DNA from 2 places in the Variovorax sp. GW822-FHT04A09 genome. Region 1 is predicted to be linked to the other one. Evidence: riboswitches for the same ligand, from Rfam matches in the RefSeq annotation. Region 1 holds a riboswitch; the other holds the start of a gene.

Evidence for each region. A riboswitch is a leader RNA that binds a small molecule or an ion and turns the genes downstream of it on or off. The one in region 1 is predicted to bind glycine.
Region 2: linked by a shared signal. The riboswitch ahead of AC1RLW_RS27755 (D-amino acid dehydrogenase) and the one ahead of gcvT (glycine cleavage system aminomethyltransferase GcvT) in region 1 are both predicted to bind glycine.

The regions. Positions count from the first base shown of each region.
Region 1 is NZ_JBXAMV010000001.1:1,689,258-1,704,169, forward strand. It holds gene AC1RLW_RS07600 (TRAP transporter large permease) at 1-1,181, shown strand, start outside; gene AC1RLW_RS07605 (AraC family transcriptional regulator) at 1,219-1,998, opposite strand; gene AC1RLW_RS07610 (MFS transporter) at 2,107-3,297, shown strand; gene AC1RLW_RS07615 (L,D-transpeptidase Cds6 family protein) at 3,541-4,023, shown strand; gene AC1RLW_RS07620 (hypothetical protein) at 4,120-4,656, shown strand; glycine riboswitch at 4,688-4,778, shown strand; glycine riboswitch at 4,791-4,895, shown strand; gene gcvT (glycine cleavage system aminomethyltransferase GcvT) at 4,943-6,115, shown strand; gene gcvH (glycine cleavage system protein GcvH) at 6,187-6,558, shown strand; gene gcvP (aminomethyl-transferring glycine dehydrogenase) at 6,616-9,525, shown strand; gene AC1RLW_RS07640 (hypothetical protein) at 9,557-9,805, opposite strand; gene AC1RLW_RS07645 (DUF3014 domain-containing protein) at 9,914-10,825, opposite strand; gene AC1RLW_RS07650 (DUF2855 family protein) at 10,967-12,085, opposite strand; gene AC1RLW_RS07655 (TetR/AcrR family transcriptional regulator) at 12,136-12,756, shown strand; gene AC1RLW_RS07660 (alpha/beta hydrolase) at 12,731-13,408, opposite strand; gene AC1RLW_RS07665 (NAD(P)H-dependent flavin oxidoreductase) at 13,456-14,496, opposite strand; gene AC1RLW_RS07670 (UDP-N-acetylglucosamine 1-carboxyvinyltransferase) at 14,626-14,912, opposite strand, start outside.
Region 2 is NZ_JBXAMV010000007.1:97,165-112,076, reverse strand. It holds gene rfbH (lipopolysaccharide biosynthesis protein RfbH) at 1-93, opposite strand, end outside; gene rfbG (CDP-glucose 4,6-dehydratase) at 86-1,183, opposite strand; gene rfbF (glucose-1-phosphate cytidylyltransferase) at 1,168-1,938, opposite strand; gene AC1RLW_RS27795 (hypothetical protein) at 1,977-3,338, opposite strand; gene AC1RLW_RS27790 (FkbM family methyltransferase) at 3,416-4,693, opposite strand; gene AC1RLW_RS27785 (hypothetical protein) at 4,745-5,773, opposite strand; gene AC1RLW_RS27780 (glycosyltransferase family protein) at 5,766-7,376, opposite strand; gene rfbC (dTDP-4-dehydrorhamnose 3,5-epimerase) at 7,473-8,021, opposite strand; gene rfbA (glucose-1-phosphate thymidylyltransferase RfbA) at 8,018-8,905, opposite strand; gene rfbD (dTDP-4-dehydrorhamnose reductase) at 8,945-9,835, opposite strand; gene rfbB (dTDP-glucose 4,6-dehydratase) at 9,832-10,911, opposite strand; glycine riboswitch at 11,029-11,119, shown strand; glycine riboswitch at 11,164-11,270, shown strand; gene AC1RLW_RS27755 (D-amino acid dehydrogenase) at 11,362-12,669, shown strand; gene AC1RLW_RS27750 (RtcB family protein) at 12,689-14,104, opposite strand; gene AC1RLW_RS27745 (FIST signal transduction protein) at 14,319-14,912, opposite strand, start outside.

The DNA.
Region 1 (14,912 bases):
GCTACCCGCTGATGGTGCTGCTGAAGGAAACCTTCACCGGCATCGACAGCTTTCCGCTGATGGCCGTGCCCTTCTTCATCCTGGCCGCCGAGCTCATGAGCGGCGGCTCGCTCACCGAGGTGCTGCTGCGCTTTGCGGGCCAGTTCGTCGGCCACCGCCGCGGCGGGCTGGGCTACACCAACGTGGTGTCGCTGACCTTCTTCTCGGGCATCTCGGGCTCGGCGCTGGCCGACGCGGCCGGCCCCGGCTCGATGCTCATCAAGATGATGGACAAGGCCGGCTACGACCGCTCGTACGCGGCGGCGCTGACGGCCTCCACGGCCATCGTGGGGCCGATCATTCCGCCCTCGATCATCATGATCATCTACGCGCTGCAGGACGAGACCGTGTCGGTCGGCCAGCTGTTCGTGGCCGGCATCGTGCCGGGCATCCTGATCGCGGTGGCGATGTGCGTGGTGAACTTCTACGTCTCGAAGAAGCGCAACTACAAGGGCGACGGCCAGACGCCGCCGCTGCGCGAGATCCTCGTCACGACGTGGAAGGCGATTCCCGCGATCCTGCTGCCGGTGGTGATCCTGGGCGGCATGCGCGCCGGCTGGTTCACGCCCACCGAGGCTTCGGTGGTGGCGGTGTTCTACGCGCTGGTGTGCGGCAAGTTCATCTACCGCACGCTCGAGTGGAAGATGCTGCCCGACATCCTGTCGCGCTCGGCCCTGCTGTCGGCGTCGGTGCTGATCATCATCGGGCTGTCGGCCTCGTTCGCCTGGGTGCTGACCATCGAGGGCATTCCGCAGCAGATGGCCGAATGGCTCATCAGCATGAACCTCTCGCCGTGGATGTTCCTGATCATCGTCAACGTGTTCCTGCTCTTGTTCGGCATCTTCATCGAGCCGCTGCCGGGCGTGATGGTGCTGGCGCCGATCCTTGCGCCCGTGGCGATCAAGCTGGGCGTCGATCCGGTGCACTTCGCGATGATCGTGATCTTCAACCTCACGCTGGGCATGATCACGCCGCCGGTGGGCGGGCTGCTGTTCGTCACCTGCAACGTGTCGAAGGTGCCGATGTCGGCGCTGGTGAAGGAGCTGGTGCCCTTCCTGTGGGCGCACGGCGCGGTGCTGATGCTGCTGACCTTCGTGCCGATGCTGAGCACCTGGCTGCCGCGCGCGCTCGGGTTCAAGTAGCGGCGCAGGCCGCTCCCGCCCCCCGCCTTCACCCGCCTCAGGCCGGCGGGTGCAGGTACTGGCTCGGCGGCATGCCGAGCGTGCGGCGGAACATCGCGGTGAAGGCGCTCGGGCTCTCGTAGCCGTGCGCCAGCGCCACCTCCAGGATCGACGCGCCCGCGGCCAGCCGCGGCAGGCTCAGGAGCAGCCGCGCCTGGCGGCACCACGCGCCGAAGGTCATGCCGGTCTCGCGTTCGAACAACCGGGCCAGCGTGCGCGCGTTCATGTGCAGCCGCACGGCCCAGCCGTCGAGCGTGGCGGGCTGCGCGGGGTCGCGGATCAGCGCCTCGCACAGCGCGGCCAGGCGTGCGTGGCGCGGCATCGGCACATGCAGCGACAACGCGGGCGCGGCCTCGATCTCGTCGAGGATCAGCTCCATCACGCGCTCGTCGCGCCCGCCCGGCGGGTAGTCCAGCGGCAGCGACACGGCCGCCACGATCAGCTCGCGCAACAGCGCACCCACATGGATCACGCGGCACTCGGCCCCCAGGTCGGCGCGCGTGCCGGGCTCGACGAAGACGGTGCGCATCTTCACCTCGCCCGCCATGCGTATCTGGTGCGTCATGCCCGGCGGCACCCAGACGCCGCGCCCCGGCGGCACCACCCAGCTGCCGGCCGCCGCGCCGACCATCATCACGCCCGAGATCGCATGGATGAGCTGCCCGCGCCGGTGCGCATGCGGCGGAATGAAGGCGTCGCCCGCCGGATCGGTGGCCAGCACGGCCACCGCGCGCGGGGTCGATTCGCCCTCGTCGGGGCGCAGATTCAGTTTGTCCATTTCACGACGATGTTTGCACATTCGTAGCAAGAACATCTTTCCGTGTCTTCCTACGATGGCTTTTCCTCCCTTTTTCTCAAACCGGACATCGAAGAAAGAAGCCATCGCATGAACACGCGCCGACTCGGGCTGCTCACCGGCACCCATGCCGTCAACGACCTCTACCAGGGCCTCGTGCCCGCGCTGCTGCCCTTCATGGTGCTGGAGCGCGGCTACAGCTACACGGCCGTGAGCGGCCTGATGCTGGCGGCCACCGGGCTGTCGAGCGTGGTGCAGCCGCTGTTCGGTCTGTATGCCGACCGCCACCCGCGCGCCTGGCTGGTGCCCGTGGGCTTCCTGGTGGCGGCGCTGGGCGTGGTGCTGGCGGGCCTGAGCCAGAGCTACCTGCTGACCTGGATCGCGGTCGCGCTGTGCGGGCTGGGCATCGCGGCCTACCACCCGCCCGCCACCGTGGCCGCGCGCGCGGCCGGCGGCGCCTCGCAGAAGGCGATGAGCGTGTTCTCGGTGGGCGGCACCATCGGCGCCTCGTTCGCGCCCGTGCTGGCGGCCACGGTGGTCGGCGGCGGCAGCCTGTCGCGCAGCTATCTGCTGGGCATTCCCGCGGTGGCGATGGGCGTGGTGTGGGTCGCGGCCAATGCGCGGCGCAGCGCAGCCGCCCACCACGCGGCCACGGCGGCGCGCGCCGCGCAGGCCCGCGCCCAGGTGCTGAAGCCGCACAACGACTGGCGCGCCTTCAGCCTGCTGGTCGCGACCATCGTGGGCTGGTCGATCCCCTACGTCACGGTGCTGTCGATGCTCTCGCTGCGCATCACGCGCGACCTGCACGGCAGCACCTTCCAGGGCGCCGCGGCGCTCACCGCCTTCACCGCCGCAGGGGCCGTGGGCACGCTGGCCGGCGGCTGGCTCGGCGACCGCATCGGGCGCATGGGCACGATCCGCTGCGGCTACCTGCTCGCGCTGCCGGCCATGGCGGGCCTCGTGCTCGCCTCCACGCCCGGCGCGGCGCTGGCCTGCACCGCGTGGCTCGGCATGAGCATGTTCCTGCCCTTCGCCGCGCAGGTGACGCTCGCGCAGGACTACCTGCCGCGCAACCCGGCCACCGCCAGCGGCATCACGCTCGGTCTTGCGCTCTCGGTCGGCGGGCTGGTGTCGCCGCTGTTCGGCCTGCTGTCGGATGCGCGCGGGCTCGGCGTGACGCTCACGGTGGTGTTGTGCGTGCTGTGCGTCGCGACCGTGCTGGCCTTGCGGCTGCGCAACCGCACGGTGCAGGTGATGGCGGGCGAGGCTGCGGCGGCCTGAGCTCTGCCCCGCGCACCCGGTGCACAGGGCACCGGGTGCTTCCCGCAGCGAAATCAAGGAGGAGCCGAAGGCGGGGGACATTCGCGGAGGGAAGTACCCGGTGTCCTGTGCACGCGCCCTGAACCACGGACCACCGAAATCCGTGGGCGATTCAACGCCGCACGCCTCCTCTTTCACTGCCAGAATCGACGCAAGCTTCGACGTCGAGCCTGACAGACAAGAAGAAGGAAAGAGAAGGACGCCATGCACCGAATCGTCGCCCAGGGCAGCAGCCTTGTCGCTGCCGGCTTGCTGGCCACCGCCGGTATCGCGGCCACACCGGCCGCCGCGCCCGTTGCAGCCGTTGCACCAGCAGCCGCCCCCGCCAATCCCACCAATCCCGTCACCCACCTCGCCGAAGTGGAAAGCGCCGTGCGCGCCTGGGCCGCCGCCTGGTCCGCGCGCGACGTGGAGCGCTACCTCGCGGCCTACGCGAGCGACTTCACCCCCGCGCGCGGCCAGACCCGCGAGCGCTGGGAGGCCGACCGGCGCGCCCGCATCACGGGCAAGTCGCGCATCAGCGTGGGCATCGAGGGGCTGGTGATCAGCGTTCAGGGCACCTCGGCCAGCGCGCAGTTCCGGCAGGTCTACAGCGCCGACGCGCTCACCGAGACCGACCGCAAGACCCTCGAGCTGCAGCGCGTGGGCCCGCGCTGGCTGATCCGCAAGGAGAGCGCGGGCAACTGACGCGCGCCGCCTTGTCCCTGTAAGGCAAATGGTTCACGAAGATGTCACCACTTGCAACGATGCTGCAGCCTTCGACCTCCGAAAGCTGTGGCCGCCATGTTCCCCACCAAGACCGAGAAGGCACGCGACGAACTCCAGGCCGGGCAGCGCACGCTCAGCCAGCGTGAGCGCGCCCTGCTGCTCATGGCCGACGGCCGGCGCTCGCTGACCGACTTCAGCCCGCTGTTCCCCAGCCGCGTCGAGGCCGAGCAGGCGATCCAGGGGCTGATGCAGCGCGGCTACCTGCAGGTTGCGCGGCCGGTCGCGCCACCGCCTGCACCGGCCCCCACGCCCGTCCCCGCCGCCGAGCCGATCCAGGTCGCCACCTCGGCCGACAGCTTCGACGGCAAGCGCTCGCTGGCCACCACGCGCATGTTCCTGTTCGACATCTGCGAGCGCATGTTCGTGCGCCGCGACCCGCGCTTCGCCAACCAGATGCGCGACGCCCTGCGCGAGGCCCGCGACCGCGAGGCCATGCTGACCATCGCCGCGCTGATGCTCTCCGAGATCGAGAAGGCCGCCGGCCCCGAGCGCGCCGACTCGCTGCGCGAGCGCATCGACAAGCTGCTGCCGCCGGCGGAAACCGTGCACTGAGCCGCCAGCCCCGGCCCCGCGATCCACTACACTCGCCGGGTCAGGAGAGAGCCCCGCGCGACGGGGCCGCCGAAGGCGCAGGGGTTCCCCGAACGCTCAGGCAAAAGGACTGACAAGACGCCGGCAACCACCGGCGTTTCCTTGCTGGAGAGAGGCCGTGGCATTGCATGCGGCCCACCGAAGGAGCAAACCCCGATCGTGGGGCGAATCTCTCAGGTAAAGCGGACAGCAGGGGTGGCCCGTGGCGTTGCAGCCATGGATTTCGACTGCCCCTTTGGAGTGCCCCGTGGCCGCTTCCTCCGCTTCCGACGCCCAACTTCTCAAGACCCCGCTGTACGACCTCCACGTGGAGCTCGGCGCCCGCATGGTGCCCTTCGCCGGCTATTCCATGCCCGTGCAGTACCCCGCCGGCCTCATGGCCGAGCACAAGCACACGCGCGATGCGGCCGGCCTGTTCGACATCTCGCACATGGGCCAGCTGCGCCTCGTCGGCCCCGATGCCGCCGCCGCGTTCGAAACCCTGATGCCCGTCGACGTGGTCGATCTGCCCGCCGGCAAGCAGCGCTACGGCCTGCTGCTGAACGACGAGGGCGGCATCCTCGACGACCTGATGTTCTTCAACGAAGGCAATGGCTCGCTCTTCGTGATCGTGAACGGCGCCTGCAAGGTGGCCGACATCGCCCACATCCAGGCCAGGATCGGCGCGCGCTGCCAGGTGCAGCCCCTGCCCGACCACGCGCTGCTGGCGCTGCAGGGTCCGCAGGCCGCCGCCACGCTGGCGCGCCTGTCGCCCGGCATCGAGCGCTTCGTGTTCATGACCGGCGGCGCGGTGCAGATCGGCGGCATCGCGGCCTTCGTCACCCGCAGCGGCTACACCGGCGAAGACGGCTTCGAGATCTCGGTGGCCGCCAAGGATGCCGACGCCCTCGCCCGCCTGCTGCTCGCGCAGCCCGAGGTGAAGCCCGTCGGCCTGGGCGCGCGCAACTCGCTGCGGCTCGAAGCCGGCCTGTGCCTGTACGGCAACGACATCGACACCACCACCACCCCGGTCGAAGCCTCGCTCAACTGGGCGATCCAGAAGGTGCGTCGCGCGGGCGGTGCGCGCGAAGGCGGTTTTCCGGGCGCGGCCAAGGTGCTGGCCCAGCTGGCCGCCGTCGCCTCGGGCGCGGCCGGCCACACCGACCACAAGACGCTCACGCGCAAACGCGTCGGCCTCGTGGCACTGGAACGCATCCCGGTGCGCGACGGTACGCTGCTGCAGTCGCTCGAAGGCCACGACATCGGCGCCGTCACCAGCGGCCTGCTCGGCCCCACAGCCGACCGCTGCGTGGCCATGGGCTACGTAGCCGCCGCCTTCGCCGAGCCCGGCACGCGCGTGCAGGCCATCGTGCGCGGCAAGCCGGTGCCGATGGAGGTCTCGACCATGCCCTTCGTTCCGACGCGCTACTACCGCGGCTGACCGACACTGAACCCCGCAGACCCGGCTAGGCTCTGCACCCCGATTCCATTTTTTCCACGAGGAGTTTTTTCATGAGCATCAAATACACCAAGGACCACGAATGGGTGGCGGCCGAAGGCGGCGCCGCCACCGTCGGCATCACCGTGCATGCGCAGGACGCGCTGGGCGACGTGGTGTTCGTCGACCTGCCTGAAGTGGGCAAGACCTTCGCGCAGGGCGAAGTCGCCGGTGTGGTCGAGTCGGTGAAGGCCGCCGCCGATGTGTTCATGCCCGTGTCGGGCGAGATCACCGAAGTGAACGAAGCGCTGCGCGCCGACCCGTCGCTGGCCAACAGCGACCCGCTGGCCGCCGGCTGGTTCTTCAAGGTCAAGCTGAGCGAGCCCGCGCAGCTCGACGCCCTGCTCGACGCCGCCAGCTACGACAAGTTCGCCGCCGAATCCTGATCCGCTGAACAGCAGCTTCCTCGCACCTTCGTTCCTTCTCCCCGAGCCTTCACCGCCATGCCGATTCCCGCCCTTCCCTCTTTGCAAGAACTAGAGAACGCCGAAGAATTCCTCGCCCGCCACATCGGCATCGATGCGGCGGACGAGGCGCGCATGCTGCCGGTGATCGGCTCGGAAACGCGCGCGGAGCTCATCGACGGCATCGTGCCCGCAGCCATCCGCCGCGCCCGGCCGATGCGCCTGCCCGCGCCGGTCACGGAGGCCGACGCGCTGGCCGAGCTGAAGACGCTGGCGTCGAAGAACAAGGTGTTCAAGAGCTTCATCGGCCAGGGCTATTACGGCACGCACACGCCGGGCGTGATCCTGCGCAACATCCTGGAGAACCCCGCCTGGTACACCGCCTACACGCCCTACCAGGCCGAGATCTCGCAGGGCCGCATGGAAGCCCTGCTCAACTTCCAGACGATGGTGTGCGACCTCACGGGCATGGCCATCGCCAACGCCTCGATGCTCGACGAGGCCACGGCCGCCGCCGAGGCCATGACGCTCGCCAAGCGCAGCGTGAAGAGCAAGAGCAACGTGTTCCTCGTGTCGGGCGACTGCCATCCGCAGACCATCGAAGTCATCAAGACGCGCGCCGCGCCGCTGGGCATCGAGGTCAAGGTGAGCACCGTGTCGGAAACGCTGCCGCACCTGATGGTGAGCGGCGAGTTCTTCGGCGTGCTCGCGCAGTACCCCGCCACCACCGGCCACGTGCACGACCTGCGCCCGCTCGCGGGCCACGCACACCAGTGCGACGCCGCCTTCATCGTCGCGGCCGACCTGCTGGCGCTGACGCTGCTGGTCGCCCCCGGCGAGTTCGATGCCGACATCGTCTGCGGCACCACGCAGCGCTTCGGCATGCCGCTGTGCAACGGCGGCCCGCATGCCGCCTACCTCGCCTGCCGCGATTCGTTCAAGCGCTCGCTGCCCGGCCGCCTCGTCGGCGTGAGCGTCGACACGCACGGCCAGCCGGCCTACCGCCTCGCGCTGCAGACGCGCGAGCAGCACATCCGCCGCGAGAAGGCCACCTCGAACATCTGCACCGCGCAGGTGCTGCCGGCCGTGGTCGCCAGCATGTACGCCGTGTACCACGGCCCCGACGGCCTCACGCGCATCGCGCAGCGCGTGGCCGTGCTCACCGCCATCCTCGCCAAGGGCCTGTCGCAGATGGGCCGCGAGCCGGTGAACACCACCGCCTTCGACTCGCTGACGATCCGCACCGGCGACGACACGGCCGCGATCATCGAACGCGCGCAGGCCGGCGGCGTCAACCTGCGCCAGCGCCTGCAGCAGCACCTGGGCATCTCGCTGGACGAAACCACCACGCGCGCCGACATCGAGACCCTGTGGGCCCTGTTCGTGCCCGCCGGCACCGCGATGCCGCGCTTCGACGAGCTGGCCGCCAGCACCACGCCGCTGATTCCCGAGGACCTGCGTCGCACCAGCGCCTTCCTCACGCACCCGGTGTTCAACACCCACAAGAGCGAAACGGCGATGCTGCGCTACATCCGCAGCCTGTCGGACAAGGACCTCGCGCTCGACCGCAGCATGATCCCGCTGGGCAGCTGCACCATGAAGCTCAACGCAACCAGCGAGATGATCCCCATCACCTGGCCCGAGTTCGCCAACATCCACCCCTTCGCGCCCGCCGACCAGCTGCAGGGCTACGCCCAGCTCGACGCGCAGCTGCGCGCCTGGCTGTGCGAGGCCACCGGCTACGCGGGCATCAGCCTGCAGCCCAACGCGGGTTCGCAGGGCGAGTACGCGGGCCTGCTGGCCATCAAGTCCTTCCATGAAGCCAAGGGCCAGGGCCACCGCAACATCTGCCTGATTCCCTCCTCGGCCCACGGCACCAACCCGGCCAGCGCCCAGATGGTGGGCCTGCAGGTGGTGGTGACGGCCTGCGACGCGCAGGGCAACGTCGACATGGACGACCTCAAGCGCGCCTGCGAGAAGCACAGCGCCCACCTGGCCGCCGTGATGATCACCTACCCCAGCACGCACGGTGTGTTCGAAACGCGCGTGAAGGAACTGTGCGAGCTCGTGCATGAGCACGGCGGCCGCGTGTACGTCGACGGCGCCAACATGAACGCGCTGGTCGGCGTGGCCGCGCCGGGCGAGTTCGGCGGCGACGTGAGCCACCTGAACCTGCACAAGACCTTCTGCATTCCGCACGGCGGCGGCGGCCCGGGCGTCGGTCCGGTCTGCGTGGTCGAGGACCTCGTGCCGTACCTGCCGGGCCATGCCACGGCCGGCGTGCCCTCGAACGGCGTGGGCGCCGTGTCGGCCGCGCCGCTGGGCAATGCGGCCGTGCTGCCGATCAGCTGGATGTACTGCCGCATGATGGGCGCCAAGGGCCTGCAGGCCGCGACCGAAACGGCCATCCTGAGCGCCAACTACATCAGCGCGCGCCTGAAGGACCACTACCCCACGCTGTACGCGAGCCCCAACGGGCACGTCGCGCACGAGTGCATCCTGGACCTGCGCCCGCTCAAGGACACCAGCGGCGTCACCGCCGAAGACGTGGCCAAGCGCCTGATCGACTACGGCTTCCACGCGCCCACGCTGAGCTTCCCCGTGCCCGGCACGCTGATGGTGGAGCCCACCGAAAGCGAACCGCTGGCCGAGCTCGACCGCTTCGTCGACGCGATGATCGCCATCCGCGGCGAGATCCGCCGCGTGGAAGAAGGCGTCTGGTCGAAGGACGACAACCCGCTCAAGCACGCGCCGCACACCGCCGCGAGCCTGCTCGGCACGGAGTGGAGCCACCCGTACTCGCGCGAACTCGGCGCGTTCCCGCTGGCCGAACTCAAGCAGGCCAAGTACTGGCCGCCGATCGGGCGCGTCGACAACGTCTACGGCGACCGCAACCTGTTCTGCAGCTGCGTGCCGGTGGGCGAGTACCAGGAAACCGAAGAGGCCTGACGAAGGCGAGGCGGCGCCAGCCGCCCGCCATTCAGCCTTCGCGGCGGTACATCGCCCACTTCACGGTGAGCAGGTCCGCGGCGATCTTCGCGGCGTTCACGCCCACGTAGGTTTCGGACGGATCGAAGGCGAAGGCCGCCTGGTAGCGCTTGATGTGCGCGTAGTCCCGATCGAAGGTCATCGGGCCCATGAGTTCGGTCGGGTCGGTGCCGGCGGGAAGCGCCAGGAATTTCCCGGGGTCGGTGGTGCTCTGGTAAAGATCGACGCTCATCAGGTTCATGGCTTGCCCTCGAAGTCGTAGGCGCAAATCATCTCGACCCTTCGCGCCGCATGCAATCGGCCCGCGCCTACAGGGCGTGCAGGCGGGGCGCTGTCAGTGCATCGCGCCTCAGGGCTGCTTCTTCTTCGCGATCTCGCCGGTGGCGATCTGCGCGCGCAGCCCGCGCAGGCTGGCCTTCATCTTGCGCTCGTTCTCGGGCCCCATGCGCACCAGGATCTTCTGGCCGGCCGAGAGCGATTCGAGCTTCGGATCGGCGTACTCGTAGCGCACCCAGGGCCGCTGCGAGGGGATGTCGCCCTTCACCTCGACCAGCTTCACCTGCACCGGGCCGGTGGGCTCAGGCGCCTGCAGCAGGTGGTCGATCACGGCGATGAAGCGGTCATTGAAATAGCGGCCCGGATAGCCCAGCTCTTCGTACGCCTGCTGGAACAGCGGGTACAGCCGCGCATATACCGCTGCTGCCTTGGCCGGATCGACCGACCCCGCCAACATCACGATGCCGTTGTAGCGCGCGGCGTTGTTCGCCGCGATGGTCTGCACGCCGCCCTGCTGTGGCCCCTCGGTGATGAAGCGCTGCGGCGCGGGCTGCACGGGCCACTTGCTCGCGGGCGCCTGCTCGCGCGGCAGGTTGTCGACGGTGGCGACGAAGCGCCGCACCACGCCGTCGGACTGCAGGTAGGCCGCCACGGCCTTGCCGCCCAGCAACTCGGTGAGCGCCTTCATCACGCGCGCGTCGGAACTGCCCAGCGCGGGCAGCGCGGCATCGGGCGGGGCCAGCGCCTCGACCGGGTTCTGCGGGCCCTTCGGCTCTTCGGCCTTGGGCGGCTCGGGGGGCGCGTCGTTCGGCGCGACGGCCACGGGTGCGGCCGGCAGCGGCGCCAGTTGCTGCTGCTGGTACCAGCGCCAGCCGAAATAAGCCGCCACCAGCACGACCAGCGCCAGGCCGACGATGGTGCCCATCGGCGCTTCCTTGCGGGGTCGGAATTCAGGGGTGTCGCGGGGGGAGTCGGCGTCGGACATGGGCGGTTTCCTTTTGCGAAGGGCAGTGGGGAGACGAAAGGCAATGGTGCACCAGGATGGCCTGCACGGCCCGCACGATCGCCACGTTCTCGTAACCCCCTGTGACGCCCCACCCGCGCCGAAGTTCAGTCGCTCACGCTGTCACTCGCCGCCGATGCGCACCACGTGCGCTTCGCGCGGATCGACGCGGCCTGCGTGCAGGTCGGCGATCACGGCCTGCGCATGCGCGAAGCCGCGGCCCTGCGCCAGCGTCATCCAGCGGTTGCCCGGGCGGCTCAGCTCGGCGATGAAGCGGCCCTGCGCGTCGTTGAAGCGGCGGTTGACCTCCTGCGGGCCCCAGTCGGCATTGCGCTTGCGGATCTGCACGGGCGCAAAGTAGAGCTTCGGCGTGGGGCCGGGCAGCGCGCTGGTGTCGCCGAGGAATTCGGTCTTCTGCGCCGAACCCGCATAGCAGTCGTACACCAGCGATTCGCCGAAGTGGTGGTGCACGGTGGCGCGCAGCGCGTCGTGGCCCGCGAAGTCGACGTACAGCGTGGGCACGTCGGCCGCGAGCGTGGCGATCTCGCCGTAGGCCACCGTGCGGTCGTAGCAGCCCAGCGCCTCGACGAAGGCGCGGTTGCCTTCCGACGTGGCGGCGATCAGCTGCAGGCCCTCGCGGCGGCCGAGGCAGAAGGCCGTGCCGAACGCCGTCTTGCTCGATGCGCTCGACACCACCACCTGCGTCGCGCCGAAGAAGGCGTTGTCTTCGAGAAAGTCGGCCAGCATGAACGAGGTGATGAACAGCGGGCGCACCAGCATCTGGTAGTCCTCCAGCGCGGCGACGTAGCCCGCGTCGTGGCTGCAGCGCATGTACTGGTTGTAGGCCGACACCAGCTCGCTGCGGTGTGGCGCGCCGTCGTAGAAGCCGCGCGGCGTCACGCGCACCGGCTGCATGCGCAGGTGGCTCGCAATGGGAAAGTAGCCGTAGAAGCGCTCGCCCACCGCCACGCCTTCGACATTCGACGCCACCACGTCGGCAAAACCCCAGGCCGGCATGTGGCCCCAGTCGGCGTCGCCGGTGGGAAAGAACTGCCAGTACTTCATCACCGCATCGCCGAAGGCCGCGTAGGTGATGTTGTTGGTGGTGAGCGAGAAGCGCTCGATCTGCATCAGCACCTCGCCCGGCTGCAATTTGCCGGCGTCTTCCGAAGTGACGATGCGGGTGGTCCCGAGTGCGTTCTTGCGCGTTTCGAGGCGGGTTAAAGTGAATGCGTTGTTCATTCGCAAACTGTAGGACGGCCCGCTTCGCCGCGGGTTCGGAAACCCGGTCCATGCCCGCCGCACCCCGCTCCAAGCCCCTGAAACGCCCCACGCAGGCGCGCGGCAAGTTCACCGTGCAGGCCATCTACGACGCCTTTGTTCGGATTTGGCGCGCGCAGGGCTGGGAAGGCGTGACCACGCGCGCCGTGGCGCTCGAAACCGGCATCGCGGTCGGCACCTTCTACGACTACTTTCCCGACAAGGAAGCCCTGCTCTCGGGCTATGTGCGCCACTGCGTCGAGGCGCTGCTGGCGCAGCTCGACGAAGAGGTGATTGCGCCACCCGACATCGGCTGGCGCGAACGCACGCAGCGCCTCGTGCGCCTCACCTGCGACACGCGCATCGACGGCTTGCCCGCCTTCGACCACGAGATGCTGATGCTCGAGCACCGCGTGGCCGAGCCCAAGCACCACCGCCGCGTGTACGACGAGCTGCTCGCGCGCTGGACGCAGGCCTTCGCCGCCTGCCGCGACCTGCAGCCGCCGCCCTCGCCCGCCACCGTGCAGGCGCTGCTGACCGCCGCCTGGGGCGGTCGCCGCTACCGGCTGCTGGTGCAGCCCGACGACGCGGCGGGCGATGCGTGGGTTGCCGAGATGGAGGCGATGGTCATGGCGCGGCTGTCGGCGCGCTGAGCGCCTGCAGCCACGCCAGCGTGCCCTGCAGCTCGGCGGGGCGGATCTCGTGCGCGCCCGGGAAGTCCGAGCCCGACAGCGCCAGCGGCAGCCCGCGCGCCAGCTCGCGCGTGGCCTGCGCGGCGCTCGGCGGAATCACGTTGTCGGCGCTGCCGTGGCTCACCCACAGCGCCTTGCCCGCGAAGGCCTCGGGCGGTGCGATGTGCGGCACCACCTCGGGCAGCAGCCGGCTGTGCCACACCAGTGCGGCGCGCAGCTTCTCGGGCTGCGTGAGCAGCAGCGACAGCGACATGATCCCGCCCTGGCTGAAGCCGCCGACCACCACGCGCTCGGGCGGAATGCCCAGCTGCTGCGACGCCGACGTGACCATCTCGCCGATGAGAAAGCGGCTTTCGCGCTCCTGTTCTTCGTCGATGCGGCGCCCGCCGTCGGCCAGCACCTGGAACTCGAACCACGCGTAGGAACCGGGCGACAGCACATACGGCGCGCGCAGGCTCAGCACGTGGAACTGCGGCGGCATCATGCGCGCCAGACCGAACAGGTCCTGCTCGTTGCTGCCCACGCCGTGCATCAGCACGAGCAGCCAGGGTTCAGGGCCGCCCGAGGGTGCGGGGTGGTGCAGGAACTGCAGGGGCAGATGGAGCGATGTCATGGGTCGGAAGGGTCTCGAAAGCCTCGAAAAATGATGGACGGCGCGGCTCAGCGAAAGCCCTTGGCCAGCGCCCGCGTGACCTCGGCCGAGGACACCTCGCGGCAGCCGGTGGCGTTCTGCCCCGACCACAGCGGAGAAAAATCGCCACTGCCCTGCGCTTCGGCCTTGGCGCGCAGCGGCGCGATGCCCGAGGTGGCGAGCGGAAATTCCGGCGCCGGGCCGATGGGGCCCAGCTCGCGCATCACGCGGTTGACGATGCCGCGCGCGGGTCGGCCGGTGAACAGGTTGGTGAGCGCCGTGTGGCGCGCGGCCTCGCTCTTCAGCGCCGCGCGGTGCAGCGCGCTGGTCATGGCCTCGGGCGTCAGCAGGTAGGCCGTGCCGACCTGCACGCCGGCCGCGCCCAGCGCCATGGCCGCGGCCACGCCGTCGGCATCCGCGATGCCGCCGGCTGCGATCACCGGCACCTTCAATGCACGCACCAATTGCGGCAGCAGCGCGAAAGTGCCGAGCTGTTTCGTGAGGTCGTGCGACAGGAAATGGCCGCGGTGCCCGCCGGCCTCGAGCCCCTGCGCGATGACCGCGTCGACGCCCTTCGCCTCGAGCCACAGCGCCTCGTCGACGGTGGTGGCCGAAACCAGCACCTTCGCGCCCCAGCCGCGCACCTTGGCCAGCAGCGGCTCGGGCGGCAGCCCGAAATGGAAGCTCACCACCGGCGGCTTGAACTCGGCCAGCAGGTCGGCCACCTCGGCGCTGAAGGGGTTGCGCCCGGGGCCGGTCGGGATGCCCGCGGAGTCGATGCCGAACTCGGCGTAGTACGGCCCCAGCGCGGCGCGCCAGGCGGCCTCGCGTGCCTCGTCCGGCGTGGGCGGAGTGTGGGCGAAGAAGTTGACGTTGAAGGGCTTGTCGGTGCCCGCGCGGATCGCCGCGAGTTCGCTGCGCATCGCGTCGGGGCCGAGCATCGCGCACGGCAGCGACCCCAGCGCGCCTTCGTTGCACACCGCGATCGCCATCGCGCTGGCCTGCGCGCCGGCCATCGGCGCCTGGATCAATGGAAGTTCGGTGCCGAGGATCTGTTGCAACGTCGTCATTCGGGGTGCGCTCCTGTGTCCGTGTGTCGAATGCACGGCATTGTCCAGCCAAGCCGTTGAGCGCGGCGCCCGCGGGGTCATCGGGCAGCGGGACAGGTCAGCAGGAGCAGCGCGCAGCCTGCCGCAGGCTCACTCCTCGCTGGTCCACTCCACCTGCACGCCCAGGCTGCGCAGGTTTTCCACGAAGCGCGGATGGGCGCGCCGGATCGGCGTGGCGTTGCGGATCTCGGACTTGCCTTCGATGCTCGCGGCCACCATGAACAGCGCGATCGCCACGCGGATGATGTAGGGACTCTCGACCACCGCCGGCGTGAGCGCGTGGCCGCCGAAGGTGATGAGCCGGTGCGGGTCGGACGAGAACACGTGCGCGCCGAACTTCGACAGCTCGCCGGTCCAGCCCAGCGCGCCGTCGTACA
Region 2 (14,912 bases), on a different contig from region 1:
CGGCTGGGGCTTGCTGGCCAGTTCGCCGTATTCAGCGACCAAGGCCAGAATCTTCTTGCGCAGCTCGTTTTTCTGGAATGAAACTTCAGTCATGAGTGGGGGTGCTTTCGTATTGTTCGATCTGTTCGATGGTGTATTCAGTCATGTCGCGGCCGTTGGTCCAGGCCCTTTGCCAATCGACTATCGCGGTGAGGCTCCTGCGTAGATCCCAATGAGGAACCCAACCCAACGTTTGCCGCGCCTTGGAGCAGTCGAGCTTGAGCCAATTGGCCTCGTGGGGCTGTTCAGCTTCGGTTTCCTTACGCCACCGGGCGTTGCCGCCCCACAGGCTCACCAATTGATCGGCAATCCAGGACACCGGACGCGCATCAGCATCGTTGGGACCGAAGTTCCATGCCTCAGCCCACGCAGGACCTTCGGTGTGCAATTTCTCGGCGAGCATCATGTACCCCTTTAAGGGTTCCAGCACATGCTGCCACGGTCGAATCGCGCCCGGATTGCGAATACTGGCGTCCCGCTGATCGCCAAACGCGCGCAGCAGATCCGGGACCAGCCTGTCGGCTGACCAGTCGCCGCCACCGATCACGTTGCCGGCGCGAGCAGTGGCCAACGCAACACCGTGCTGAGCGTAGCGATCCTTATTGAAGAATGACGAGCGATATGACGACGAAATCAGCTCCGCGCATCCTTTGCTGTTGCTGTAAGGGTCATAGCCCCCCATGGGCTCGTTCTCCCGATAGCCCCACGGCCATTCGCGATTTTCGTAGCACTTGTCGCTGGTGACGACCACGACCGAACGTACCGACTTGCTGGAACGAACTGCTTCCAGCAAGTTGACAGTTCCCATGACGTTGGTCGAGTAGGTCTCAACAGGATCTGCATAGGAACGCCGCACAAGCGGTTGAGCGGCGAGATGGAACACCACTTCAGGAGCGCATGCCGCCATCGCGCCCCGCAGCCGCTCCAGGTCTCGGATGTCATTGACGATGGACTCAACCGACCCTGACGATGCCGTCAACGAGTGAAGGCTTGGCTCATACGCCGGCGCCAACGCGTAGCCGGTCACCACAGCACCCTGTTTGGCGAGCCACAAAGCCAGCCACCCGCCTTTGAAGCCGGTATGCCCGGTCAGGAATACGCGCCTGCCCGTCCAAAAGGAATTGGTCATCACCACGTCTTCCATGGTGCTTTTCCACTTTGCCAGAGTTCTTCCAAATGCATCTTGTCGCGCAGCGTATCCATTGGCTGCCAGAACCCATCGTGCTTGTAGGCGCCAAGTTGCGACTCTTTCGCCAAGCGCTCTAAAGGTTCGCGCTCCCAGATCGTCTGGTCGTCGGTGATGTAGTCGATCGTCGAAGGCGAAAGGACGAAGAAGCCTCCGTTGATATGTCCGCCATCGCCTTTGGGCTTCTCCTGAAATGCCTTGACCTTGTGGTCCTGCAATTCCAACGCGCCAAAACGGCCGGGAGGGAGCGTTGCGGTCAACGTGGCCTTCAACTTGTTGGCCCGATGGAATTTGACAAGCTCGGTAATATCGATATCGCTGACACCGTCGCCATAGGTGAAGCAGAAATCATCCTCCCCGTCCAAGTGCGCAGCAACACGTTTGAGGCGCCCCCCCGTCATGGTTTCGTCTCCCGTGTCTACGAGCGTTACCTTCCAAGGCTCTGCATAGCGCTGATGAACGTGCATTTCATTGCGCTCCATGTCAAAAGTGACATCGGACATATGCAAGAAGTAGTTCGCAAAATACTCCTTGATGACATACCCCTTGTAGCCACAGCAAATGATGAAATCGCGAATTCCATGAGTGGAATATATTTTCATGATATGCCAAAGCACAGGCTTCCCGCCAATTTCAATCATTGGCTTTGGCTTCAGATGCGTTTCCTCGGAGATTCTAGTCCCCAGTCCCCCAGCCAATATTACAGCTTTCATTTTATTTTCAATCAAAACCAATTAAAGAAAAATCGATTTCAGGCAGTCAAGGCAGCAGACCGTTTTTGCCAAATCTTTTCAACATAGCCTGCGCCCACAAAAACAATACTAACCAGGGTGCCGCAAATACTCCAGAAGTTGTATCTCAAATCTCCTGCCGGGGTAATGAAGTACATCGGCGCCAAGTAGAGAAGCGCACTAAAAAGAGTCACAGCAGCCTCTGTTCGATAGCGAAAATCCTTCTGCAAAAAGGCTGAGGCCAACGCCAAAAATCCAATCAAATAATAAATCCAAGCCCGATCCACGAAGCTTTGTTTAAAAAAAACAACATAATTCACAAAAACCGGAGTCAATCGATTGGGCAACTGCACGATTCCAAATTTATTCTGATCAACATTTGGATGAGTGACGTAAAAAATCTCATGATCATGAAATCCTACATATTCGGAAAAAATCGCAAGCCGGTGTTTCAAATAGGCCCCAGGGTTTTTCTTAATTGCGCCCAACCACTGCTGTGTCAACCCATCTAGTTCGCTGGATATGCGCTTCTCCGAATCGTTATTACTAGTGATGTTCAGGTGACGTGCGTCATAGATTTTCTTTAGGTACTCCGGTGCTACTGGAAGGCCGGAGTTGTCCTTCAAAAAGCTTTCTCCAGAAAATGCCGAAATCCCAACCAGATCATGTCGCATGATGCTCATCATGTTGGTGTTTTTCTCAAGTCGGACAAACTCCGGAAACCGAAAACTATTTATCACCCAAACCAACGAAAACAGAATCAAGAGAAATGCAAAAGCAGACAAGCAATACTTCACAAAAGAAGCCCGAACACCACGTCCGTTCTCGCGCAGGGAAAAAGCGTATACAAGGATGGCTAGTGCGCCGCTTGCAGCGTTGAATCTATAGGCCATTCCGCAAAACAAGAAAACAACCCCAGCAGCAAGAAGTCCACTTCTTTTTGCTCCAATCTCTAGTTTTGATGCCGCAAACATCAAAGCGAAACTGAGCATATAGAACGCCGCGACGGCCACATCTTTCCAAACTACCAGCATTGTTCCGGTGAGAGGCGGAAGCAATGCAAAAGTTGCAAGAATTACCAATCGAATAGGCCATGGCCAACCAATATTCTTGAGTATCCAAGCGAATGACAGCAATAATGTTCCATTCTGAAATAGCTGCATCAACGTCGGGCCTGGCCAAACCCAATCGAAGACTCGCCAAACATAGCTACCAAAGGGCGGATACTGAGAACCTTCAACACCCTCCCTGGCCTGGCGAAGTGCCTCGACGGAGTCGAAGGACATAAATCCCGGATTGGAAGCTATGCTGAACAGTACCGTCACTGCGAGCGCGAAAAGAAAAACGACTGTCGAGCCAAACTTCTCAGGATTTTTTTTCACGACTGCGAATTTTTTATGTGGTAGAACTCAAGAAAACCCAACGCTCGCCTGATGAACAAAATTCATTCAGGAATTGATTATTTCGCAGGCTTGAGTATTCGATACGTATGGGCCAGCAAGAATCGCAACGCACGTTTTATCTTTGGGTGTGCCGATAAAAACCCCCGAATGCGGGAACCAGTGCGCCAGTATGTGCTTTGCTCAATGGCATTCAGCCTGCCCAGTTCGATCCTCTGATGCTCGACGACCGATTCAAACTGCTTGGCGACCGCAAGAACCGCCTCCAGCGATCGCATCTTATTTTCAGCGTCAGCGCGACGCCTATCGCTGTCATCGAGCATCGTTTGCGTCGATTGAAGTTCACTTCTTAAACTCGCGACTTCCTGTCGGAGCTCATGAAAAGTAGGGCCAGGCGGGCGGGCGGGTTTCGCTAGAAAATCGTCGAACTCCTGCCGCAATGCAGCGTGCGCGGCCTCTGCCACCAAGGCCGTCGGGGAGGCGTCTTTCCATTCGGCTCTTCCCCATCGCGGCGTCTGCCATAGTGCAATCCGAAGATCCTCGCGGGAGGAAATATTTTTGAGAATGCAATTGTGCTCAACCAACAAGGGCGAGAGCGATGGGGTATTGCCGCGACTCGCCCACAATCCTGATTCGTAAGCCCATGGAAATATCTGCGCTTGTTCTCCATGGAAGTTGTTCGGTGCGAATGCGGGAAACGCAAAATAGTGAACGGTCAGCCCGGCTGAAATTAAAAGTTCAACCAAATCAAGGACGACAGGTTCCTCATTGCATTCGAGCCAAAAAGCAGGGCCGCCCGGAAGAAGAAGTGAGCGATCGGCGTCGAGTATCGAATACTCAAGCCCCTCGACATCCATTTTGATGAGATCAAAGCCGCCATGCTCTCGGTAAATATCCGATAGCCTGACGAAACTTGTCTTGGAAACCAACTCGACGCGCGTCTGATCGGTAGTGCTGGCGAACGACAGCGACCCGAGGTTGCTCTCGTCATATCGCCCCGCTAACTCTCGCCCGTCAGGAACAACAGCGGCCTCAATCACGGAGGCCGGAACGCGGACCAAGCTTTCCACATTTTTACGCAATGCCTGTGCCGCCACTGGATTGGCCTCGACAAACGCAAGAGCCGAAACCTCGGCTTCAGCCGTCAGGCCTATGCCAAAAGTCCCAACAAACGACCCAACATCCAGAACACGCACCGGACCACTTGGCAATGCGTTCGCGACGAAACGCACCTCGTCGTGCGCCCATTCGCCGTACGCGGAAAGAAAACGTCCGATCAAGTCATCTGCTGCTTCCGGCACGCAAAGCGACCCGTACCGCGTATCAAGAGATTTCATAAAGACCGACGCTTTAAAAAAAAGAAAAAATCAGCGAGGCAAGCTGTTTTTTTAAACATGATTGCTCTCGTACCAGCTCCGAAAAGTATCAGCGCCAACCCCAAAAGGATCCGGATACAGGCTATGAATTTCGGGACTATTGCGCCAAAAAATTCGATGAGAACGCGGCACCGCAACTCCGTCGTCATAATGGCTATACCGCCACCACCCGGTCGGCAACCCCTTGACCGCATGATGAATTAGTCGAGAGCGGTACCAGCGAAGGAGCTCAAAAACCTCAGACCGCCCCTTTGAATACAAATCCAATTGCTCCTCACCCACGGAATTCACTTTGGTGAAATGAAAAAATCTGAGCAATGCATTTCCCGCGTAGACATTCCCAGTCCCATCAATCGAAATTGGACGGTTGCTAATATTCCAGCTGGCTACGTTGTAACCAGGATCTCTCAACACTGCGACATTGTCGAAAAGTGCTGGAGCCAAATCACACCAACGCTGATCGGTGAACAGCCCATTGGGAATATCGTCGTGGCAAAACTCTCGGAGCCGCTCCGCCCACCAGTTTGCAAAGAGATGACCGTCCGGGCAGTTTCTCACTGCAACAAACCCGAGGTTATAGACTCCGTGCTTCAAGCAGGAAATTTCGTTACCTATCACACCGGTCCGAGTGCGTTCGGGTGTCAAGAGATGAGGCGTCAGAACAACTGCTCGGCTTTCAAGTAAATTTTCAACGTGAGTCAAAGGGGAAAACAAAGCGATATCGGGATCAATATACAAGACCCTATCGGCTCCACTCGCCAAGATTCTTTGAAGCATCGGCCCCTTGACTGCCGTACACAACTCGACTACGTCATGTCCAAAAATCCACGGATGATGGCTCGGGACATCGAGTTCATAAACCCGCACCACATGGTCAAAATCTTCATCGTCAAGATTGAATTCAAAACCCTCCGGCTCCTGATCCGAAAGGCACAGCCACAAAGTCCAATCCGGATGATGCTTTCGAATCGTTTCAGCAAGTACGCGTGCGCGATCCAGATAGCTGAACGAAATACTTGTATAGCAATGGGTACTAGACAAAGGAAACCTCTTTCAATAGCAAGTCCGCAGTACCTCTTGAGCGAAGGAGTTGGCCTCTTGTGAGCTTTTCATTGGCTCGCTGCACAATTTCTCCCGTCATGAACAACGCCCTTAGCTCAATTTCTGTAGCGACGCCCATACCTCTCTTTTTGTCAGCAGCGACCACTGCTGGCCACACATTTCCGGCATCTTTTCGAGCGACCACAAATGCCCCGGCAGCAAGGGCTTCGAGGGTGATGAAGGAAAAGGTCTCATAACAGCTCGACCAATTTATCACCACATCGATTTCATACTCGAGAACTGCCTCGATCATTGCATCGAGATTACTAGGCTTGACCTCGACCAGCACTTCTGTCAACCCATCCAATTCAGTTTTTCCGAATCCGAGGCGAAAAAATTCATAGCGCTCATCTTCGGCATGGCGTTCGACAATCTTCTTGAAAGTCGCCCAACCTTTATGCGGGGCTGCAGCCCCCAGATGAGCAACACGCAAAGGTCTGCGCTGAGTATTGCGGGAGGGAATACCCAATTCGACGCGCGCCAAAGGAAGAATCAAGGCCTTGGAATGGGGGAAATCACCCCTGCTTTTCCAAAAATTCAACGCCGTTTCAGAGGGTGCCAAGACAATCGGTTGAAGCTCATCGAACAAACGCCTTAAATTTTCGAGATGAAGGCGTCTATCGCCCCCCTCGCAGCAGACCATACACGCCGAAGACTCGACCGAAGGCGCGTTGCAAAATGCAATGTCGTTACGTAGCAAAAATGGGTTGGTGCAAAGACTGAAAAAATCATGCACCCATAACTTGGGAGTTCCGGCTGTGCAGACTCGAGACAGTTTGGCCACCGTTTCCACGGAAAAACCCATCAAATGATGAATCACTAGATCCAAGGACTTTTTGCACTCATTTGCAGCCAGAGGCAACGAAGTCAATAAATCGCCCAGCTTGACAACACCCTCGCGCTTACCGTTCAAAGTCAGTACGAGAAAAGTGGCGTTTTCGTCAGCCGCATCAGCAAGAAATGGCAACGGGAACGCAGGGCAAAGGTGCACATAGATCCAGCCAGCCTCGGCAAGCACTCCTTGTTCAATGGCGATCGCAGTCTGGACTCCGCCAACGCTTTTTAAATATTGATCATGACTCATGGAAATGATCACAGCGCCTGCATTCTTCTGGAATGCCGAAAAAAGGAGTTGCTGGACAGACTCTCTGTCGAGCGGCGAATCAATGTCGGCAACTGGGGTCCAACCGGCTGCCCGTATTCGCGCAGGGCGAGCGGCCAGAACAATATCTTTTCCGCTTTCAACGGCGCGTCGCGGGGGAACGGCGGCGCGCCCTTCTTTCGCACCATAAACTGCGTAGTGATTCAGTGGATTCAGATCCCCGGCCGCGACATCGGGATATGCGCGAAGATAAAATTTGGTATCGAACGATGGACTAGGGTTTCGACCTTCGCGCCAGCCATGGGAAGAGTAATGCTCAAGGGGGTCCAATCCCGCCGCCGCAACGTCCGGATATTTCGCCAAATAAAAATCGGCATCGAACAATGCTGATGCCGCAATTTTTTCCAATGACCAGTCAGGATTCGGCACGATCTTCCTCATTTAACACAACCCTTCAAATCGATCCTGATGAAAGCCATCGACTCACCTGGCTAAAGCCATTTTTCCGCATCGGCTGCTGGGCCGACAAGGCAACATTCATTCAAATAGAGCAGCTTCTGCAAAACTGGACCCTTGCTGATCCTTTTGAGATAACAAAGGGTTCAACCCGGCGACAGGCCATTGGATATTCAAATCGGCGTCATTCCATACGATGCATTTTTCGTGGGAAGGCGCATAGTATTCCGTTGTCTTGTACAAAAAATCTGCCGACTCACTCAAGACAAGAAATCCGTGCGCAAAGCCTGCTGGCACCCAGAATTGCTTTTGATTTTGCTCACTGAGCTCCACACCGACCCATCGACCGAACGTTGGGGACGATTTGCGGATATCTACAGCCACGTCATAGACCGTGCCGCGCGTTACCCGCACCAACTTTCCTTGCGGTTGCTGAATCTGATAATGAAGCCCGCGCAGCACGCCTTTTGCAGACCGTGAATGGTTGTCTTGCACGAAGGAAACATGTTCTCCCACGGCGGCGTCAAATGCGGCCTGATTGAAGCTCTCGAAGAAGAAGCCGCGCGCATCGCCGAAGACCTTCGGCTCGATGATCAAAACGTCGGGGATCTCGGTTTGGATGGCCTTCACGAGCGCACCTCTTCGGCCAGCAAGTGGTTCAGGTACTTGCCATAGCCGTTCTTCTGCAACGGTGCAGCAAGCTTTTCGAGCTGCGCGCGGTCAATGAAGCCATTGCGCCAAGCAATCTCTTCAGGACACGCGATCTTCAGCCCTTGCCGATGTTCCAGCGTCGCGATGAACTGCCCCGCTTCGAGCAGGCTTTCGTGCGTGCCGGTATCCAGCCACGCATAGCCGCGCTGCATGATCTGCACATTCAGCTGGTTGAGGTCCAGATAGGCTTGGTTGACAGCGGTGATTTCCAGTTCGCCACGCGAGCTGGGCTTCACGGCCTTCGCGATGTCGACCACCTGGTTGTCATAGAAGTACAGACCGGTCACGGCGTAACTGCTCTTGGGCTTGACGGGCTTCTCTTCGATGCTGCTGGCCTTGCCGTGGGCGTCGAAGGCCACCACACCGTAGCGCTCCGGGTCATGCACGTGGTACGCGAACACGGTCGCACCGCTTTGCTTCGCATCAGCGTCCGACAGCAGATGGGCAAAGTCATGCCCATAGAAGATGTTGTCCCCCAGCACCAGCGCACTCGGCGAATTCCCCACGAACTTGTCGCCAATGATGAACGCCTGCGCCAGGCCATCGGGACTCGGCTGCACCGCGTACTGCAGGTTGATGCCCCATTGGCTGCCGTCGCCCAGCAGCTGCTGGAAGCGCGGCGTGTCCTGCGGCGTGCTGATGATCAGGATGTCGCGCATGCCGCCGAGCATCAGGGTGCTCAGCGGGTAATAGATCATGGGCTTGTCGTACACCGGCAGCAGTTGCTTGCTCATGGCGAGCGTGGCCGGGTGCAGGCGGGTGCCGGAGCCACCGGCAAGGATGATGCCTTTGCGTTGCGTCATGGGAGTCTTCTTCTGTGAGGGGCAGGAAAAATCAGTCGGTCAGAGCGTCTCGCGCAGCATGCGTGCCACGCCTTCCTGCCAAGGCGGCAGGCGCAGGCCGAAGGTGGTCTGCAGCTTGGTGGTGTCGAGCCGCGAGTTGTGCGGCCGCTTCGCGGGCGTCGGAAAGGCGCTGGTGGGCACGGCCTCCACGGCCTGCGGGCCGGCCTTGAGTTCGACGCCGGCCTGCTGCGCCATCTCGAGCACGAAGCGCGCGTAGCCGTGCCACGTGGTCTCGCCGCCGGCGATGGCGTGGTACAGCCCGGCCTTGGTCGGGTCTTGCAAGGTGGCGCGGATGGCGTGCGCGGTGATGTCGGCCAGCAACTCAGCCCCGGTGGGGGCGCCGAACTGGTCGTCGATGACCGTGAGCTTGTCGCGCTCCTTGGCCAGGCGCAGCATGGTCTTGGCGAAGTTGCCGCCGCGTGCGGCGTACACCCAGCTGGTGCGAAAGATCAGGTGCTTCGCGCAATGCTGCGCCACCAGCTGCTCGCCTTCGAGCTTGGTCTGGCCGTACACGCTGAGCGGGCCGGTCGCGTCGTCTTCTTTCCAGGGGCGGGTGCCGCTGCCGTCGAAGACGTAGTCGGTGGAGTAATGCACCATCAGCGCGCCGATCTGCTGCGCGGCCTCGGCCACCACGCCGGGCGAGGTGGCGTTGAGCTTGCGCGCGAAGTCGGGCTCGCTCTCGGCCTTGTCGACGGCGGTGTGCGCGGCGGCATTGACGATGACGTCGGGGCGCACCGCCAGCACCGTGGCGGCCAGCTGCTCGGGGCGGCTGAAGTCGGCGTGGAAGTCGGTGCTGTCGAAGTCCAGTGCGACCACTTCGCCGAGCGGCGCGAGGCTGCGCTGCAGCTCCCAGCCGACCTGTCCACCTTTGCCGAGCAGCAGCAACTTCATGCGGAAGCCTTTGCGGGTGCGGCGTCGTACTGCTTCTCGACCCATTCGCGGTACGCGCCGCTTTGCACGTTGCGCACCCACTCGCCGTTGGCGAGGTACCACTCGACGGTCTTGCGGATGCCGGTATCGAAGGTCTCGGCGGGCTTCCAGCCAAGCTCGGCCTCGAGCTTGCGTGCATCGATGGCGTAGCGGCGGTCGTGGCCCGGGCGGTCCGTGACGTAGGTGATCTGTTCCTTGTACGGCTTTCCGTCGGCGCGGGGGCTCAGCTCGTCGAGCAGCGCGCACACGGTGTTGACGATCTCGATGTTGGGCTTCTCGTTCCAGCCGCCGACGTTGTAGGTCTCACCGAGCTTGCCGGCCTCGAGCACGCGGCGGATGGCGCTGCAGTGATCCTTCACGTAGAGCCAGTCGCGCACCTGCATGCCGTCGCCGTACACGGGCAGGTTCTTGCCGGCCAGTGCGTTGACGATCATCAGCGGGATCAGCTTCTCGGGGAAGTGGAACGGGCCGTAGTTGTTCGAGCAGTTGGTGGTGACCACCGGCAGGCCGTAGGTGTGGTGCCAGGCGCGCACGAGGTGGTCGCTGGCGGCCTTGCTGGCCGAGTACGGGCTGTTGGGCTCGTACTTGTTCTCTTCGGTAAAGGCCGGGTCGGTCTTGGAGAGCGAGCCGTAGACCTCGTCGGTCGACACATGCAGGAAGCGGAAGGCCGCCTTCTGGTCGGCCGGCAGGGCGTTCCAGTAACCGCGCACCGATTCGAGCAGGCGGAAGGTGCCGAGCACGTTGGTCTGCACGAAGTCTTCCGGGCCGTGGATCGAGCGATCCACATGCGATTCCGCGGCAAAGTTCACAACGGCACGGGGTTTGTGCTCGGCCAGCAGGCGATCGAGCAGCGCGCTGTCGCCGATGTCGCCCTGCACGAAGACGTGGTTCGCGTTGCCCTTGAGCGACGCGAGGGTCTCGAGGTTGCCCGCATAGGTCAGCTTGTCGAGGTTCACGACGGGCTCGTTGCCCTGCGCGATCCAGTCGAGCACGAAATTGGCGCCAATGAAGCCTGCGCCGCCGGTAACCAGGATCATGAGGTCCCCACCTGTAGAAAAAAGTTTGCTTTACCAAAAATCAACATTCAATTATCCCATCGGTGTGAAGTGCCGATGTACAGGGCTTGGCCGGCTTGCGGGGCCCGCCTACAATCGCCAACAATTGCAGGAGAGCGGGCCTCCACGGAGGCCCTACCGAAGGCGCAAACTCCCATAAACGCTCAGGTCGGCCCGACGAAATTCCAGGCAACGCCCAGGAACTTCGGCAAGGGGTCAGTACTGCACTCATCGATACAGCCGTCTGGAGAGCCGCCACGCCATGTGGCGCACCGAAGGAGCAAACCCGCTGCGGGTGCAGCAGGGTGAATCTCTCAGGTACCGAGGACAGGGGGAGCGGCAACTTGGACATCGGTCGTCCGGTTGCTTGCTATTTTTTCAATAGCACTCCACGCCCGCCGTTCAAGCGCTGCAAACTCAAAGGTACTTGCAATGCGTGTGATCGTTCTTGGCGCCGGCCTGCTCGGCGTGACTTCGGCCTACTACCTCCAGCAACTCGGCCACGAGGTGACCGTGATCGACCGGCAGGCCACCCCGGCCGCCGAAACCAGCTTCGCCAACGGCGGCCAGATCTCGGTCAGCCATGCCGAACCCTGGGCCAATCCGAGTGCGCCGCTGAAGGTGCTGCAATGGCTCGGCAAGGAAGATGCCCCGCTGCTGTTTCGCATCCGCGCCGACATGCGCCAATGGCTCTGGGGCCTGCAGTTCCTGCGCGAATGCACCCCCACGCGCACCCGCCACAACATCGAACAGATCGTTCGTCTCGGTACATACAGCCGGGAAATGTTGCAGCAATTGCGTCGAGACACCGGCCTGAGCTATGACCAGCGCACGCAAGGCATCCTGCACTTCTACACGACGCAAAAAGAATTCGACGGCGCCCTCAAGCCCGCCGAGCAGATGCGTGCCCTGGGCTGCGAGCGGCTGGTCATCTCCGCCGACGAGGCCATCAGGATCGAACCCGCCCTCGCCCACATCCGCCCGCAACTCGCCGGCGCCACCTACACCGCCGAAGACGAGTCGGGCGACGCCAACCGCTTCGCGCGCGAGCTCGTGAAGCTGGCCGAGGCGGCCGGCGTGAAGTTCCTCATGAGCCACACGGTGACTGCGCTGCGCGAAGCCGGCGGCAGCATCGACCACGTCGAGGCGACCGACAACGAAGGCCGCTTCCAGCGCATCCGTGGCGACGCCTTCGTGCTTGCGATGGGTTCGCTGAGCCCGCTGTACGCCGCGCCGCTGGGCATCCGCCTGCCGATCTACCCGGCCAAGGGCTACTCGGTGACGCTGCCCGTGAAGGACGCGTCGAAGGCGCACCAGGTCTCGCTCACCGACGACGAATACAAGCTGGTGTTCTCGCGCTACACCTCCGAGTCGGGCGACCGCCTGCGCATCGCCGGCACGGCCGAACTCAACGGCTACGACCGCGACCTGAACCGCGTGCGCTGCGAAGCCATCGTGCGGCGCGTCGAGGAGCTCTTCCCCGGCGCCGGCGACACCGAGCGCGCGCAGTTCTGGACTGGCCTGCGCCCGGCCACGCCGAGCAACGTGCCGCTGATCGGCAAGACCAAGCTGCCGAACCTGTTCCTCAACACCGGCCACGGCACGCTCGGCTGGACGCACGCCTGCGGCTCGGGCAAGTCGATCGCGCGCATCGTGAGCGGGCTGGCGCCCGAGGTCGACTTCGCGTTCGCCGGCATGCCGGCACCCGCGCCGCGCGCCGTGCAGCCCGCACTGGGTTGACGCGGCACCTGCCCTCGGGTCACGCCTTGAACGTGACCCAGGGCTTGAGCCGCACGGCGCAGCGGATGAGCCCCGCGCTTTCCTGCGCCTCGATCACCGCGCCGATCGGCTTGTAGGCCTGCGGCGCCTCCTCGATGCGGCGCTCTTCGCGCAGCGTCACGCATTGCCAGCTGGCATCGGCGTCGTCGGGTGCGGGCCGCATCGCGCGCACTTCCTGCCGCCGCATGCGCCGGCCGGCACCATGGCTGCACGACCACAGCCAGTCTTCATGCCCCAGCCCGGTCGCAAGGTACGAGTGATCGCCCATCGACCCAGGAATCAGCGCCAGGTCGCCCGCGTGCGCCGGCGTCGCGCCCTTGCGATGGATGTTCATGCCGTGCTCGCGGAGCACCACGTTGTGCGGCACGTCGACCACCATCGTCGACGCCGTGGCGCCGAGCAATTCGGCGAAGTCCTTGCGCACCAGCTCGGCCAGCACGACGCGATTGGCCCACGCATAGCGCGCGGCCACGCCCATGGCTTCCAGGTACTCCTGCGCCAGCGGCCCGGCCAGCCCGTACAGCCCGCTCTTCGGATGGCGCAGGCCCTGCGGCCACTCGGCCCGCGCGCGGTCCATCCAGCGGCCGCCGACATGGAACCCGATGTCGCGCGAGCCGCTGTGGATCATCACCACGACCTCGCCCGCCTTGAGCCCCGCGCGGTAGGCCGCGTGCCGGTCCATCACCTGGTCGACCACCTGCAGCTCGACGAAGTGGTTGCCGCTGCCCGGCGTGCCCAGGCACGGATCGCGGAACACCTCGTGGCGCGCGCCGGTGTAGGCCGACGGTGCGTGCCGCGACTGCCCGCCGAAGCTCGCCAGGCCGATGCACGCGCCAATCTCGGCCCGCAGCCGGTCGCGGTCGCAGGCCGCCCAGAGCCCCTCGTTGCGCACGGCGTCCAGGAACGCGGCCGGCCCGTCGTCGAACAGCGCGCGAAACGCCGCCGTGTGCACCGGCACGTCGCGCCCGTTGTCGAGCAGGCTGCGCGTGAGCCGCGCGAGCAGCTGCGTCTTGTGCGGCGCCACCTGGTCCAGCGTGAGGCCGGTGGTCAGCAGGCGCATGCCGCAGTTGATGTCGGTGCCGACCGCGGCGGGAATCACGAAGTCGCCATCGGTGGCGACGACGCTGCCCACCGGCGCGACCGAGCCCGGATGGAAGTCCGGCGTCGCGCAGGCCTTGCACACGCCGTGCGCGCCGTCGGGCGAGCGCACGCTGGCGAAGGCCAGCAGCTGGTTCACGGCTTTTTCTTCCAGCGGCAGGCTCTGCGGCAGAAGCACGGTCGCCTGCGCGGCTTCGTTGCGCAGGTGATAGATGCCATCGCGGTAGTCGACGGCGATGTTCGCGCGCGAAAAGGCGCGCTGGAGTCTCGAAAAATGACTATTGGTAGGGCTGCCCATGGCTGCAATTCCATTCGGGGAAACCGTGTCGGTTTCCGGGCCCCGTCACATCGCGTGGCGGGGCGAAAGAGATCGACCGCGTGCCTCGGGGCGCGCGGATCACTCTTTCTTGCAGCAGCAGAGATTCAAGAAAGCGGGCGGATTCTATCGACGCGAAGCGCTTGCGAAAACAACGCGCAGGCGCGCGCGTCGTTTTTTCCCGTCAGTCAGCCAGTCAGTCCGGCGCGGTGAACACCGTCAGCACGCCGGTGTAGCCGTACAGGTGATGGCGCGCGATCTCGCCGGCGGCGAAGAAGCCGACCAGCGGCACGTCGCCCAGCGCATGCCGCACGATCTGCAATTCGGCGCCCGGTGCGCCGAAGTGCGGGCCGCCGCGCCCCGAGCAGCTCACGTACACCGCGCCCGCGATGCGCCGCGCGGGATGCGGCGCGGCCTCGGCCTCGCCCGCCGCCACGGCGCGCGCGGTGGCCAGCGTCTGCTCTTCGGGCTCGAGCTCTTCGCGGATCTCGGCGCAGATGCGCATCAGGTCGGCGCGCGCCGCCTGCGCGTTGCGGCGGCAGAAACTCAGCCGCATGCCGGCCTCGGCGTTGTCGGCAATGGCGATGCCGCGCCGCGTCGGGTCGAGGCCGATGATGTGGCGCACCAGCACGTCGGCGCCCAGGTCGCCGGTGCGGCGGATGCCGTCGCTGCCCGCGTCGGCCAGGCCGACCAGCGTGTTGCGCACGGCGTCGATGGCCTCCTGCGGCCGGTCCAGCGACACCTGTAGGTCGGCCAGCAGCACGTCGAGCGCCGGCTCGCCGTCGAGCGA